DNA from 2 places in the Kitasatospora sp. NPDC001603 genome. Region 1 is predicted to be linked to the other one. Evidence: riboswitches for the same ligand, from Rfam matches in the RefSeq annotation. Region 1 holds a riboswitch; the other holds the start of a gene.
The links. A riboswitch is a leader RNA that binds a small molecule or an ion and turns the genes downstream of it on or off. The one in region 1 is predicted to bind cobalamin.
Positions count from the first base shown of each region.

Region 1 (7,386 bases):
TCCTCGGCGGCGTGCGGCACGGCGAGACCATGGGCAGCCCGGTGGCCGTGATGGTCGGCAACACCGAGTGGCCGAAGTGGGAGCAGGTCATGTCGGCCGATCCGGTCGACCCGGAGGTGCTGGCGGGGCTGGCCCGCAACGAGGCGCTGACCCGCCCCCGGCCGGGCCACGCGGACCTGGCGGGCATGCAGAAGTACTCGATCGAGGAGGCCCGGCCGATCCTGGAGCGCGCGAGCGCCCGGGAGACGGCGGCCCGGGTCGCGCTGGGCGCGGTCGCGCGCGCCTACCTCAAGGAGACCTGCGGGATCGAGATCGTCAGCCATGTGGTGGAGCTGGCGGGCGCGAAGGCCCCCGCCGGGGTGCTGCCGCTGCCCTCCGACGAGGCGCGCCTCGACGAGGACCCGGTGCGCTGCCTGGACGCCGACGCGTCGAAGGCGATGGTCGCGGAGATCGACCAGGCCCACAAGGACGGCGACACCCTGGGCGGGGTCGTCGAGGTGCTGGCCTACGGCGTGCCGGTCGGCCTCGGCTCGCACGTGCACTGGGACCGCCGGCTGGACGCGCGGCTGGCCGCCGCGCTGATGGGGATCCAGGCGATCAAGGGCGTCGAGGTCGGCGACGGGTTCGAGCTGGCCCGGGTGCCGGGTTCGCAGGCGCACGACGAGATCGTGCCGACCCCGGAGGGCGTCAAGCGGACGTCGGGCCGGTCGGGCGGTACCGAGGGCGGCCTGTCGACGGGCGAGCTGCTCCGGGTGCGGGCGGCGATGAAGCCGATCGCGACCGTGCCGCGCGCGCTGCAGACGCTGGACGTGCGGACGGGCGAGCCGGCCAAGGCCCACCACCAGCGCTCCGACGTGTGCGCGGTGCCCGCGGCGGGGATCGTCGCCGAGGCGATGGTCGCGCTGGTGCTGGCGGACGCGGTGAACGAGAAGTTCGGTGGCGACCACGTCAGCGAGACCCGCCGCAACGTCCAGGGGTACCTGGACAACCTGATCGTCCGATGAGCGCGCCCCTGGTGGTGCTGGTCGGCCCGCCCGGCAGTGGCAAGTCCACCGTCGGACGGGACCTCGCCGAGCGCCTGGGCGTCGCCTTCCGGGACACCGACGCCGATGTCGAACGGTCGGCCGGCAAGCCGATCCCGGAGATCTTCATCGACGAGGGCGAGCCGCACTTCCGCGAGCTGGAGGCTGCCGCGGTGCGCAGCGCCGCCCGGGACCACGACGGCGTGCTGGCGCTGGGGGGCGGTGCGGTGATGGCCGAGGCCACCAGGGCGCTGCTGCGCGAGCTGCCGGTGGTGTTCCTGGAGGTCCCGCCGGCGGACGCCGTCCGGAGGGTGGGGCTGGACGCGCCGCGGCCGCTGCTCGCGGTCAACCCGCGGGCGCGTTGGCGTGAGTTGATGGAGGCGCGTCGGCCCCTGTACCTGGAGGTGGCCACCGCCGTCGTCGACACCGCGGGCCGCACCCCCGGGCAGGTCGCGGACGCCGTAATGGAAGCACTGGAGCTGAAGACCCCCCATGAGTGACATCGTCAGGATTCACGTCGGCGGCAGCGCGGGCCACGACCCGTACGACGTGCTGATCGGACACCAGCTGCTCGGCGAGTTGGGGCAGCTGATCGGGACCCGCGCCAAGCGGGTCGCGCTGATCCACCCCGAAGGACTGGCCGCCACGGCCGACGCCATCCGCGAGGACCTGCTGGGCGAGGGCTACGAGGCGATCGTCCTCCAGGTGCCCAACGCCGAGGACGCCAAGAGCGCCGAGGTCGCCGCGTACTGCTGGTCGGTGCTCGGCCAGACCGGCTTCACCCGCAGCGACGTGATCGTCGGCCTCGGCGGCGGCACCACCACCGACCTGGCCGGCTTCGTGGCGGCCACCTGGCTGCGCGGGGTGCGCTGGGTGTCCATGCCCACCACGCTGCTCGGCATGGTGGACGCGGCGGTGGGCGGCAAGACCGGCATCAACATCGCCGAGGGCAAGAACATGGTCGGCGCCTTCCACCCGCCGGTGGGCGTGCTGGCGGACCTCGACACCCTGGAGACGGTGCCCCGGCACGACTACGTCTCCGGCCTCGCCGAGGTCATCAAGTGCGGTTTCATCGCCGACCCGGTCATCCTGGACCTCATCGAGGCGGACCCGGAGGGCGCCAGGAGCCCCGCCGGGCCGCACACCGTCGAGCTGATCCGGCGGGCCGTGCAGGTCAAGGCCGACGTGGTCTCCGGGGACCTCAAGGAGTCCGGCCAGCGCGAGATCCTCAACTACGGCCACACCCTCGGCCACGCCATCGAGCGCAACGAGCGCTACAAGTGGCGGCACGGCGCGGCGATCTCGATCGGGATGGTCTTCGCCGCCGAACTCGGCCGCCTGGCCGGCCGGCTGGACGACGAGACGGCCGACCGGCACCGCACCGTGCTGGCCTCGGTCGGCCTGCCGCTGAGCTACCGCGCGGACGCCTGGCCGAAGCTGCTGGACGCCATGAAGATCGACAAGAAGTCGCGCGGCGACCTGCTGCGCTTCATCGTCCTGGACGGCCTCGGCCGGACCTCCATGCTGGAGGGCCCCGACCCGTCCCTGCTGGTCGCCGCCTACGCGGAGGTCTCCTCGTGACCCGGGTGATGGTGCTCAACGGCCCCAACCTCGGCCGGCTGGGCAGCCGCGAGCCGGACGTCTACGGCGCCACCTCCTACGCCGGGCTGGTCGAGCGCTGCACCGTGCTCGGCAAGGAGCTCGGCTTCGAGGTCGAGGTGCACGAGACCAACTCCGAGCAGCAGATGGTGGAGTGGCTGCACGAGGCGGCCGACGGCGGGGTGCCCGTGGTGATCAACCCGGGGGCCTTCACCCACTACTCGTACGCGATGCGCGACGCCGCCGCCCAGCGGACCGCGCCGCTGATCGAGGTGCACATCTCCAACCCGTACGCCCGGGAGACCTTCCGGCACACCTCGGTGATCGCCGCGGTCGCCTCCGGCACCATCGCCGGATTCGGCCTGGGCTCGTACGAGCTGGCACTGCGGGCGCTCGGCGGGCAGCTCACCGCACGCTGACACCCGGGCCGGGGTACCGGATCGGCGCGGCCCCGGCCGGCCCGATCCGGTACCCCGGCCCTCGTCAGCGGCCCGGCGGCGGACTGTGCCCGCTGCGGGACCGCCGTGTAGTGTCCCCGCTGAAAGAAGTCGGGAGGTGACCGTGACGCAGTACGCCGGGGGTGGACAAGTCCCCCCACGTCCCGTCGCTCCGCCGGCCCCGCCGTACTCCGGCAGTGCCACCGTCGCACCGCCCGCCGGTGGCGCGCCGGGCGCGTCCCGGGGAGTGCCGCGGGCGGCGGCCCACGCCGAATCCGTCCGCCACGGCGCGGACCGGTCCGCGCGCGAGCCCGCCGGTCGGCCCCCGTACGCCGGTCGCCCGGTCGTGCCGCCGGCCGGTACCCCGGCGGCCCCCGTCGCACCGCCCGCGCCGGCGCGGCCCGTGCCGCCGTCGGCTCCCACCGCCGCGGCGCCCGCGCCGGTTCCGGCCGGCGCCACCGGGCACTTCCTGCTGCCGTCCGGCGCGCCCGTCCAGCTCCCGGTCCACCCCGCGCAGCCGCACCTGCCGTCCGGGCCACTGGCCGTGCTGCTGATCGGACCGGCCGGCGCGGGCAAGACCACCGTCGCCCGGCACTGGGCCGAGCGGCGGCCCACGCCCACCGCCCACATCAGCCTCGACGACGTCCGCGAGTGGGTGCAGTCCGGCTTCGCCAACCCGCAGTCCGGCTGGAACAACGCCTCCGAGGCGCAGTACCGGCTGGCCCGCCGCACCTGCGGCTTCGCCTGCCGCAACTACCTGGCCAACGGCATCTCCTGCATCATCGACGACGCGGTCTTCCCGGACCGCCCGGCGATCGGCCTCGGCGGCTGGAAGCGGCACATCGGCCCGGGGATGATCCCGGTCGTGCTGCTGCCCAGCCTGGACTCCGTGCTGAGCCGCAACGCCCGGCGCAGTGGCAACCGGCGGCTGAGTGACGAGGAGGTGGCCCGGATCCACGGCCGGATGGCCGGCTGGTACAACTCCGGGCTGCCGATCATCGACAACTCCCAGCTGGACGTCGCGGCCACCGCCGCCGAGCTGGACCGGGTGATCCTGGCCCGGCTGATGGGCATCCCGGTCCGCTGAGGCCCGGGCCGCCCGGGGCTGTTCCGGGCGGCTCCGGCGCTGCCCCGCGCGCGGATTCGGTACCGCCTTCCGGGAGCCCGCGACGGCCGGCGGCCCGGCCGGGCCTGTCGGTGCGGGCTGCGATGATGGGGGCATCCTGTCGCACACCCGGGGGAGCTGACGCCCGTGCCGGAAGGCCACATCATCCACCGCCTCGCCGCCGAGAACGCCATGGCCTTCGGCGGCCGCCCGGTCCGTGCGAGCAGTCCGCAGGGCCGGTTCGCGGACGGCGCGAAGCTGGTCGACGGGCAGGTGCTGACCGGGGCGGAGGCCATCGGCAAGCACCTCTTCCTCGGCTTCGAGGACGACGCCTGGGTGCACATCCACCTCGGCCTCTACGGTGGGTTCGCCTTCGGGGAGGGCCCCGCGCCCGAGCCGGTCGGCCTGGTCCGGTTGCGCCTGGCGAACGACGACGCCTACGCCGATCTGCGCGGTCCCAACACCTGTGCGCTGATCACCGACGCCGAGAAGGCCGCCGTCGCGGCGCGCCTCGGCCCCGACCCGCTGCGGGCCGACGCCGACCCGGAGCCGGCCTGGCGGCGGATATCCGGCAGCCGGACGACGATCGCGGCACTGCTGATGGACCAGAAGGTGCTGGCCGGCGTGGGCAACGTCTACCGCGCCGAGGTGCTGTTCCGGCACGGCATCGACCCGCACCGGGCCGGGCGCGACCTCGGCCGGGCCGAGTGGGACGCCGTCTGGGCCGACCTGGTCGCGCTGATGCGCGAGGGCGTCGGCGCGGGGCGGATCGACACCGTCCGACCCGAGCACACCCCCGAGGCGATGGGCCGTCCGCCGCGGGTGGACGACCACGGCGGCGAGGTCTACGTCTACCGCCGGGCCGGCATGCCCTGCCTGGTCTGCGGCACCGAGGTCCGGACCGAGGCGCACGCCGCGCGCAACCTCTTCTGGTGCCCCACCTGCCAGGGGGCCTGAGGCGGCGCCGGCTGCCCGGCGCCGTCCGGGCGGCACCGCGGGCGGTCGCGGGGCTGCCGGGGGAGGGCGCGGTCAGCCGTCCGCCCCGGTACGGGCGACCGCCAGGGCGGGAGGCGCTGGTGACCGGCCACACCCGGCTGCGGGCCCGTTTCGACGTCGAGCTGACGCCGGGGTGGTGCCTGATGCGCAGCCGCTTCCTGCTGGGCGGGATGGCGGCCCGCCCCGAGGCCGGAGGCACCCGCTTCGCCTTCCTCGGCGCGTTCCGGCTCCCCGGCGCGGGCCTGCTCGACCGGGCCCTGCGGCCCGCGACGGACCCGCTGGCCCGGCGCTCGCTGGAGCGCTTCGAACGGCTGGTGCGGGAGGGGTGAGGCGGGCCCCGGGCGCGACGGCCCGGGGCGCCGGGTCGGTGTTCCGCGGGCGGAGCCGGTCAGCCGGGAGCCGGTCAGCCGGCCGCGGCGGCCCGGGGTGCGGAGGGCTCGCCGCCGGTGGCGTCGCTCCCGGTGGCGGGCTCGCCGTGCTCGTGATGGTCCGCGGCGGCGCACTCGTCGAGGAGGGGGCGCAGGGCCTCGTCCACGAGCCGGTAGCGCACCACGCGGCCGTCCTTGTCGCCGGTGACCACACCCGCGGTGCGCAGCAGCCGCAGCGCCTGCGAGACGGCCGGGTCGCGCATGCCGGTGGCGACCGCCAGGTCGGTGACGGCGAGCGGCCCGGCCCGGTGCAGGGCGAGCAGCAGGGCGAGCCGCCCCGGGTCAGCGAGCAGCGAGAACCGCTCGGCCCAGGACCGGACGTGCCCGGGGTCGCCGATCGCGGCGATGGCCTCGCAGACCCGGTGCCCGTCGATGGTGCGGTGGCCCGCGCGGTCGGCCGGTACGAGATGCATGCGGACATTGTTGCAGCCCGTGGCTGTGATCCTGGACACCTGCGCAGGTGCGCAGCCTTGCAAGGGTGAGGTGCGGCCCCCTACGGTGTTGCCCGCCGTGGTGTTCGGGAAGACCGGTGACGGACCCTCAGGGTCCGGAGTCCGGAGCGGCCCTCGCCACTGTGATCGGGGGAGTCGTCCGTATCCACGACGCCACTGGGCGCCTCGCGCGCCTGGGAAGGCGGATCCGGAAGCCCCGTCAGCCAGGAGACCGGCCACGGCATCTCACGAACGTCTTTCCACGAGGTGCTGGAGCGTGATCCGAAGATGACCCTGCCCGAAACCGCCGCTGCTCCCGCGGCGTCCTCCGCCCTGCCGAGCTTCCGCTGGCGGCGCGAGGACACCCTCCGCACGGCCGGGTTGATGGGGGTGATCCTGGCCATGCACGTAGTGGCGTTCGGGACGCTGATCTTCCTGGTCGCCCCGGAGAAGTACGAGGTCGGTACCCAGGTCTTCGGGGTGGGCCTGGGCATCACCGCCTACACCCTCGGCATGCGGCACGCCTTCGACGCCGACCACATCGCGGTGATCGACAACACCACCCGCAAGCTCATGGCGGACGGCAAGCGGCCCGTCTCGGTGGGCTTCTGGTTCGCGCTCGGCCACTCCTCGATGGTGGTCCTGATGGCCGCCCTGGTGGCGGGCGGCGCCCAGCTGGCCAGCACGCTGATGGACGACGAGTCCACCACGCACCAGTGGCTCGGTGTGGTCGGCACCTCCGCGTCCGGTGTCTTCCTCTACCTGATCGGCGCGCTCAACCTGGCGGCGCTGTTCGGCATCCTCAAGGTGTTCCGGTCGATGCGGGCCGGTCGGTTCGACGAGGCCGAGCTGGAGGAGCACCTCAACTCGCGCGGTCTGATGGCCCGGGTGCTGAACCGGGCGACCCGCTCGATCACCCGGCCCGGCCAGATGTTCCCGGTCGGCATGGTGCTCGGCCTCGGCTTCGACACCGCGACCGAGGTGACCCTGATGGTGATGGCCGGCTCCGGCGCGGCCGCCGGGCTGCCCTGGTACGCGATCGTCTGCCTGCCGCTGCTGTTCGCGTCCGGGATGAGCCTGTTCGACACGCTGGACGGGACGTTCATGAACTTCGCGTACCAGTGGGCGTTCTCCAACCCGGTGCGCAAGGTGTACTACAACCTGACCATCACTGGGCTGTCGATCGCGGTGGCGTTCATCATCGGCACCATCGAGCTGGTCGCCGTGCTGCACGAGAAGCTGGACCTCACCGACCCGGTGAGCGGCTGGATCGCGGACATCTCGCTGGACAACGTCGGCTACGCGATCGTCGGGCTGTTCGTGGTGGTCTGGGGGGCGGCGATCGCCTACTGGCGCCTCGCCGGCGTC
Region 1 covers NZ_JBEPAA010000042.1:64,867-72,252, forward strand. The annotation lists gene aroC (chorismate synthase) at 1-1,004, shown strand, start outside; gene ABT263_RS24855 (shikimate kinase) at 1,001-1,522, shown strand; gene aroB (3-dehydroquinate synthase) at 1,515-2,603, shown strand; gene aroQ (type II 3-dehydroquinate dehydratase) at 2,612-3,040, shown strand; gene ABT263_RS24870 (AAA family ATPase) at 3,462-4,145, shown strand; gene ABT263_RS24875 (Fpg/Nei family DNA glycosylase) at 4,311-5,120, shown strand; gene ABT263_RS24880 (hypothetical protein) at 5,240-5,488, shown strand; partial or broken gene ABT263_RS24885 (ArsR/SmtB family transcription factor) at 5,662-6,000, opposite strand; cobalamin riboswitch at 6,082-6,273, shown strand; gene nicT (Nickel transporter NicT) at 6,307-7,386, shown strand, end outside.

Region 2 (7,386 bases), on a different contig from region 1:
CGACCGGGGGTGAACCCGGCGCCGGGTCGCACCGCTCCGGCCGCACCGGGCGGACGGTTCGACCCGGCGGGCGCCTTTCAGGCTCCGGCGAGCCCCGGCGGGAACGCCACCACCCGCCCGCTGCACGGGAATCCGCTGGTGCGAACGGCACCGGCCCTGATAGCAATGTGACATGCTACACAACTCCAAAGTCGCCCTCCGGGCCAGACACGACGCCGACGTCCCCGTACTGCAGGCCGAGCTGTACGACGACGTCGCCACCCGCTCCCGGGCCGACTCCCGGCCCTGGCAGCCCGTTTCACCGGGCACCGCCTGGTCCCCGTACGCGGTCGCCGCCCCCTCGGACGAGGCCGCCTGCTTCTCCGTCACCACCCTCCCCTCGGGCGACCTCGCCGGCGAGGCCCTCCTCTGGGGCATCGACACCCACAACCGCACCGCCCATCTCGGCCTCGCCCTGCGCCCCGCCCTCCGCGGCCGGGGCCTGGCCCGCGAGGTCGTCGCGCTGCTGTGCCACTACGGCTTCACCGTCCGCGGCCTGCACCGCCTCCAGATCGACACCCTCGCCGAGAACCTGCCGATGATCGCCGCCGCGACCCGCGCCGGCTTCACCCTCGAAGGCACCCTGCGCCGCTCCGCCTGGGCCTACGGCGCCCACCGCGACGAAGTCGTGCTCGGCCTGCTCGCCGAGGAGTGGACCGCCCCGGCCGACGTGGCCTCCGACCGGGTCTGACCCGCCCCCGAGGCCCGGATGCGGCTCGGGGGCAGAGCTGCGACGGTTCCGGCCTGGGCCGCGCCCGGCCGGGGCGGACGGCGGCCGGGCAGCGCGCTGGAGGAGTCGACGATGGACCCGCACCTGTCGGGCGAGGCCGCCGTGGTGACCGGGGCGCGTAAGGGCATCGGCCTCGCCGTCACCCGGGCCCTCGCCGCCGAGGGCGTCAGCGTGCCGGCCGCCTCCCGGACCGTGACCGACGACCTCGCCGCGCTCGGCCGCACGACCGACCTCCCGCCGCTCCAGGTGGACCTCACCGCCGCGGACGGCCCGGAGCGGGCGGTCGCCGAGAGGTCGCCGATCGTGCCGCACCGGGCCCGCGGGCCCGCCCGGCGCGGCAGGACCAGCAGCCCGGGCGGCGGCGGACCCGAGGCCGGACCGGGGTGGGGGGGGGGGCCGGGGGGGGCCCCCCGCCCCCCCCCCCCCGGGGGGGCCCCGCCCCCCGGGGGGGGGGGGGGCGCGCGGGGGGGGGGGCGGGGGGGGGGGGGGGGGGGGGGCGCCCCCCCCCCCCCACCCCGGCGCGGTGTCAGCCGCCCAGTTCGGCGCGGACCAGCCTGGCCGCCTCGACCAGGTGCTCCAGCGAGGCCCGGGTCTCCGTCCAACCACGGGTCTTCAGGCCGCAGTCGGGGTTGACCCAGAGCCGCTCGGCCGGGATCGCGGCCAGCCCGGCGCGGAGCAGCGAGGCCGCCTCCTCGGTGCTCGGCACCCGGGGCGAGTGGATGTCGTAGACGCCGGGGCCGACCTCGCGCGGGTAGCCTGCCCCGGCCAGCTCGTGGGCGACCTCCATGTGCGAGCGGGCCGCCTCCAGGGAGATCACGTCGGCGTCGAGCTGGTCGATGGCGGTCATGATCGCGCCGAACTCGGCGTAGCACATGTGGGTGTGGATCTGGGTGTCGGCGCGGACCCCGGAGGTGGAGAGCCGGAAGGACTCGGTGGCCCACTCCAGGTAGGCCGCCCGGTCGGCGGACCGCAGCGGCAGGGTCTCGCGCAGCGCCGGCTCGTCGACCTGGATGACGGCGGCGCCGGCGGCCTCCAGGTCGGTGACCTCGTCGCGCAGGGCGAGCGCGACCTGCCGGGCGGTGTCGCCGGTCGGCTGGTCGTCCCGGACGAAGGACCAGGCGAGCATGGTCACCGGTCCGGTGAGCATGCCCTTGACCGGACGGTCCGTCAGTTCGGCCGCGTAGCGGTACCAGTCGACGGTCATCGGGTGCGGGCGGGAGATGTCCCCGGCCAGCACCGGCGGCCGGACGTAGCGGGTGCCGTAGGACTGCACCCAGCCGTGCCGGGTGGCCAGGTAGCCGGTCAGCTGCTCGGCGAAGTACTGCACCATGTCGTTGCGTTCGGGCTCGCCGTGGACGAGCACGTCGAGGCCGGCCTTCTCCTGGTAGGCGATCACCTCGCGGACCTCGGCCCGCATCCGGTCCCGGTAGGTTCCGTCGTCGATGCGGCCGGCGCGCAGGTCGGCTCGGGCGGTGCGCAGTTCGGTGGTCTGCGGGAAGGAGCCGATGGTGGTGGTCGGCAGCAGCGGCAGACCGAGCCGGGCCCGCTGCGCCTCGGCGCGCTCGGGGTAGGCCGGGGCGCGGCGGGCGTCCTCGGGGGCGGTGGCGGCGACCCGGGCCCGGACGGCCGGGTCGCGGGTCAGCGCGGAGCCGGCGCGGGAGGCCAGGTCGGCCCGGTTGGCGGCCAGTTGGGCCGCGATGGTGTCGGTGCCGTGGGCCAGGCCGCGGGCCAGGGTGGCGATCTCGGTGGTCTTCTGACGGGCGAAGGCGAGCCAGCGGGCGACCTGCGGGTCGAGGTCGCGCTCCAGGTCGGCGTCGAGCGGGACGTGCAGCAGCGAGCAGGACGGTGCGACGTCGACCCGGTCCGCCAGACCGAGCAGCGTGCCGAGGGTGGCGAGGGACTTCTCCAGGTTGTTGATCCAGATGTTGCGGCCGTCCACCACGCCCGCGACCAGGCGCTTGCCGGGCACTCCGCCGGCGGCGGCGAGGTCGTCGAGGTTGGCGGCGCCGGGGCCGGTGAAGTCCAGGCCGATGCCCTCGATCGGGGCCTTGGCCAGGACGGGCAGGGCCTCGCCGAGCCGGTCGAAGTAGCTGGTGACCAGCAGTTGCGGGCGGTCGGTGAGCGCACCGAGTTCGCGGTAGACGCGGGTGGCGGCGTTCAGTTCGGCCGGGGTGCGGTCCTGGACGAGCGCGGGCTCGTCCAGCTGGACCCAGTCGGCGCCGGCGGCCCGCAGGTCGGCGAGGAGTTCGGCGTAGACGGGCAGCAGCCGGTCCAGCAGGGTGACCGGCCGGAAGTCGGCGGCCACGCCTGGGGCGGGCTTGGCGAGCAGCAGGTAGGTCAGCGGTCCGACCAGCACGGGCCGGGGGCGGTGGCCGAGGCCGAGCGCCTCACGGAGCTCGGATACCGGCTTGGCGGAGTTCGCGGCGAAGACCGTGTCCGGGCCCAACTCCGGTACGAGGTAGTGGTAGTTGGTGTCGAACCACTTGGTCATCTCCAGCGGTGCGACGTCCTGGGTGCCGCGCGCCATGGCGAAGTAGCCGTCCAGCGGGTCGGTGTCGACGGCGGCGCGGTGGCGGGCCGGGATCGCGCCGACCGCGACCGTGGTGTCCAGGACGTGGTCGTAGAGCGAGAAGTCGCCGGTGGGGACTTCGGTGATGCCCGCGTCCGCCAGCTGCCGCCAGTTGGCGCGGCGCAGGACGGCGGCGGTGGCGTGCAGGGCGGCGGCGTCGACGCGGCCCGCCCAGTACCCCTCGACGGCCTTCTTCAGCTCCCGGTCGGCACCCTGCCTCGGGTAGCCGTACACGGTGGCCTGCGGGGTGGTGGAACTCGGTGACACGGAACTCTCCTTCGCGAGTCGCGCTGCGATCCCGGGAGAGCACGACGGCGTGGAGGTACGGCAGTGGGGGCACGGCACCGGGGTGGGCCCGCCCGCTCCGCCGACCCGCCCTCGAGGTCACCGAGATCACCGCGTGCGGGGTGCACGCGGGCAGTGGCAGGTCTTCGGACTCGCGGGCACGTCCGCCTGGCTTCCAGGCCGGACACCTACTGGCCGTCGCTTCCCGGGCCCGGCTGGGCCCAGTGCGTGTGACGGCGGTCGTTCCCACTCACCGCTGCGGGGCAGTCCCGGATTCCCACCGGGTTCCCTCTTGCGACGCCGTGGCTGGAGGACACGGCGAACCGACTGCACCGCCCACCCTAGGCCCATCGCCGGCGGCGCGTCAGTGATTGTCCGGATCGCGGATGGCCGGGACGGCCCCGGCGGCCCCGGCCGCCCGGGCAGTTCAGGTGGTGGTCGAGGCGGTGGTCGAGGACGAGCGCGTCAACAAGGACGTGCTGGTCACCCTGGCCGAGGTGCTCGCCGCCGCGCACACCGCGCCGGCTTCCCCCGACGGCGGAATCAGCACATGACGGCCCGTCGTGGTGACGGCCGAAAGGCCGGGTCGAGGGCGCGTGCATGACGTCACAGCGCCGCCGGACCGGTCGCCCGCGGCCCACCCGGCGGTTCGCCCGGGACCGGCCGCGCCCGGCGGACGGGGAGCCGCGCGGCACAATCACTGTCATGCGGCACATCTTTCTCATCGGCATCGGGGCGGGCGATCCCGACCACCTCACCCTGCAGGCGGTCAAGGCCCTCGCCCGCACCGACGTCTTCTTCATCCTCGACAAGAACGAGGAACGGCAGGACCTCATCCGGCTGCGCCGGCAGCTGCTGACCGAGCACGGCCGCCCGGGCCACCGCGTCATCGAGGTCGCGGACGCCGAGCGGGACCGCGCCACCCCGGCGTACACCGCGGCCGTGGACGACTGGCGCACCCGCCGGGCCGACCTGGTCGAGCGGCTGGTCGCCGAACACCTCGGCCCGGAGGAGACCGGCGCGTTCCTGGTCTGGGGCGACCCGAGCCTCTACGACAGCGTCATCGCCGTGATCGACGAGGTCCTGGCCCGCGGCGGCGCCACCTTCGGGTACGAGGTGGTCCCGGGCATCAGCAGCGTCTCGGCGCTCGCCGCCCGCCACCGCACCACCCTGACCCGGGTCGGCCGCCCGCTGCAGATCACCACCGGCCGCCGCCTCGCCGAGGGCTTCCCCGAGCAGGTGGACGACGTGGTGGTGATGCTGGACGGGCGGGCCGCGTTCACCGGGATCGACCCCGAGGGGCTGGAGATCTTCTACGGCGCCTACCTGGGCACCCCGGACGAGATCCTCGCCGCCGGCCCCCTCGCCGAAACCGCCCCCCGGATCCGCGCGCTCCGCGACGAGGCGCGCGAACGCAAGGGCTGGATCATGGACACCTACCTCCTCCGCCGCTCCGGGAGCTGACCCACACCCGCCCCCGGGCCGACCGATCAGTAGCGCGCGGCGCCCGTTTCACCTGGTGAGGCGGTTACCGGCAGCCGGTGCCACGGGAAGCGCCGGCCACCGCGACGGACCGGGGAGGACGCCGACCCGCCGGCATCACCGGACGGCTACGAACCGGCCGGGGCCCCGCCCTCCTCCCGGTCGGCCACGTCCTCGGACCGCTCGCCGGCCACCCCGGCCGCCCCGCCGGCGCCCTCGCGCTCGACGGCCCACTCCGTACGGCGTTCGCGGGTCAGCACCCAGTCGGCGGCCCGGCGCGGAGCCGAGCCCGCCGAACCGCCACGGGCGGCGGCGGCGCACACCCGCCGCAGCAGGGAGTTCAGCTGGGTGCGCTCACCGCGCGTCAGGGACACCAGCAGGTCGTCCTGCACGGCCGACGCGTCGCTGTGCAGGATCTCCAGCGCGAGCTGCCCCGAGGAGGTGAGCGTCAGCACCTCGTGCCGACCGCCGACCTGGACGAACAGGGACTGCACCAGGCCCGCCGCGACGAGATCGTCGAGAGTCTGCGCGGTGTCGACCGTACCCCCGTCGATCCCGGCGACCAGATCGGGCCGGGCGTGCGGGCCCAGCCGGGCCAGCGTGGAGAGGACGGACAGGTGCGCCGGGCTCATCCCCCGGAACTCCAGGCGCGCCGCGAGCAGGGCGTCCGCCGCCCGGCCGGCCGCCGACAGGAGGTGGACGGTCTGCTCGAAGGGACTCGACGATCCCTTCCCCCTGTCGTACACGTCGCATCCAATCGCTGGTGGAGGGCTGCACCACCTCCGGCGGGGGTCACGGGACCACCGACGCCATGCCACGCTGCCGAACGCCGATCACCGGAGGGCCGCGAAACCCGCTCGCGCGCCGCGCCGGGCACGGCGCCGCATCGCGCCGCACGGCGCACCGAGGCCAACGATAGCCGCGCCGCGCCGATCGGTCTACATCGATGTCGTCCGCGACACCCGCTCCCCCGCCGCCGGCGGCCGGCACCGACAACGGCACCCGTCACCGGCCCGGCATGGCCCGCGCGGCGTACTCCACGTACTCGTGCAGCCCGTACGCCAGCCCCGGGATCAGCACCGACACCGCCACCACCGCCACCAGCCAGGCCACGCCCACCCGCCTCGCGCGACCGCGCGGTAGGACCGGCACCGACCCCAGCAGCGCCTCGACCCGCCGCGGCACCGGACCGGCGCCCACCGACAGCAGCGGGTTCCGGCTCCCGCCCGCCCGGGTGGCGGCGGACCCGGCCAGCGCCGCCCGCGCGATCGCCGCCGCCGCCAGCCGGCGGTCCCCCACCGACCCGGCCGCGGCCTCGTCGGCCCAGCGTTCCAGGTGGAAGCCCAGCGCCTCCCGCAGGCCCCGCAGCGCCGGGTGCACCGCCGCCGCGAGGTCCGTGACGACGGACAGCACGTGGTGGCGCCCCGCCAGGTGGGCCCGCTCGTGCGCGAGCAGCACCTCGCGCTCCGCCGGACCGAGTTCGCGCACCATGCCCGAGGTCACCACGACCCGCCCGGGGCGCCCGCGGAAGCCGGGCAGGGCGAAGGCCTCCGCGTCGCCGCCCGGCACCACCAGCACGTCGCCGTCGGCCACCCCGTCACCGGTGGACTCCCAGGCCTTCGCGAGCAGCGCGCGATGGGCCAGCCAGCGGCGCGCCAGCAGCACGGCCTGGACCGCCAGCACCACCCCGGCCGCGCCGGAGACCGGCACGACGGCCGGCCACCGCTCCAGCACGCGCGCCGGCGGCACCCGCTCCATCGAGGCGAGGAACGGCACGTGGAACAGTGCGACCAGCGCCGCCGCGGTGCCGCCCGCCAGCAGCACGGCCGCACCCGTCAGCGCCACGCACGCCTCGCGCGGCGGCAGGAGCGCGGCCAGCCGGCGGGCGGCGGGCGCCGCGCCCCACGGAGCCAGCAGCGTCAGCGCGACCAGGGCGAGGGCCAGGGTCATCCGCGGCCCTCTCCGTCCGGGGCCTCCAGCAGGAGGCGCCGCAGCACCTCCTCGTCCCCCTCGGACAGCGATGACACGAACCGCTTCAGCACCAGCTCACGGTGCGGGTCGCTCTCCAGTTCACGGCGCATCCGCCCGGCCACCAGACCGGCGGCGTCGGCGACCGGCGCGTACGCGAAGCCCCGCCCCGGGCGGCTGCGCTCCAGCGTCCCGTTCTCGTGCAGCCGGCCCAGCACCGTCGCCACCGTCGTCCGGGCCAGCCCCCGGTCGAGCGCCTCGTTGACCTCCTGCGCCGTCAGCGGCCGCTCGGCCGCCCACAGCACGGCCAGTA
Region 2 covers NZ_JBEPAA010000018.1:93,799-101,184, reverse strand. The annotation lists gene ABT263_RS14660 (peptide-N4-asparagine amidase) at 1-13, shown strand, start outside; gene ABT263_RS14655 (GNAT family N-acetyltransferase) at 173-730, shown strand; gene ABT263_RS14650 (SDR family NAD(P)-dependent oxidoreductase) at 749-1,402, shown strand; gene metE (5-methyltetrahydropteroyltriglutamate--homocysteine S-methyltransferase) at 1,296-3,605, opposite strand; cobalamin riboswitch at 3,744-3,967, opposite strand; gene ABT263_RS14640 (hypothetical protein) at 4,010-4,177, shown strand; gene cobF (precorrin-6A synthase (deacetylating)) at 4,329-5,087, shown strand; gene ABT263_RS14630 (winged helix DNA-binding protein) at 5,234-5,851, opposite strand; gene ABT263_RS14625 (M56 family metallopeptidase) at 6,111-7,055, opposite strand; gene ABT263_RS14620 (BlaI/MecI/CopY family transcriptional regulator) at 7,052-7,386, opposite strand, start outside.
Region 2: it holds a riboswitch for cobalamin, as region 1 does, so the genes downstream of both, metE (5-methyltetrahydropteroyltriglutamate--homocysteine S-methyltransferase) here and nicT (Nickel transporter NicT) in region 1, are expected to answer to the same signal.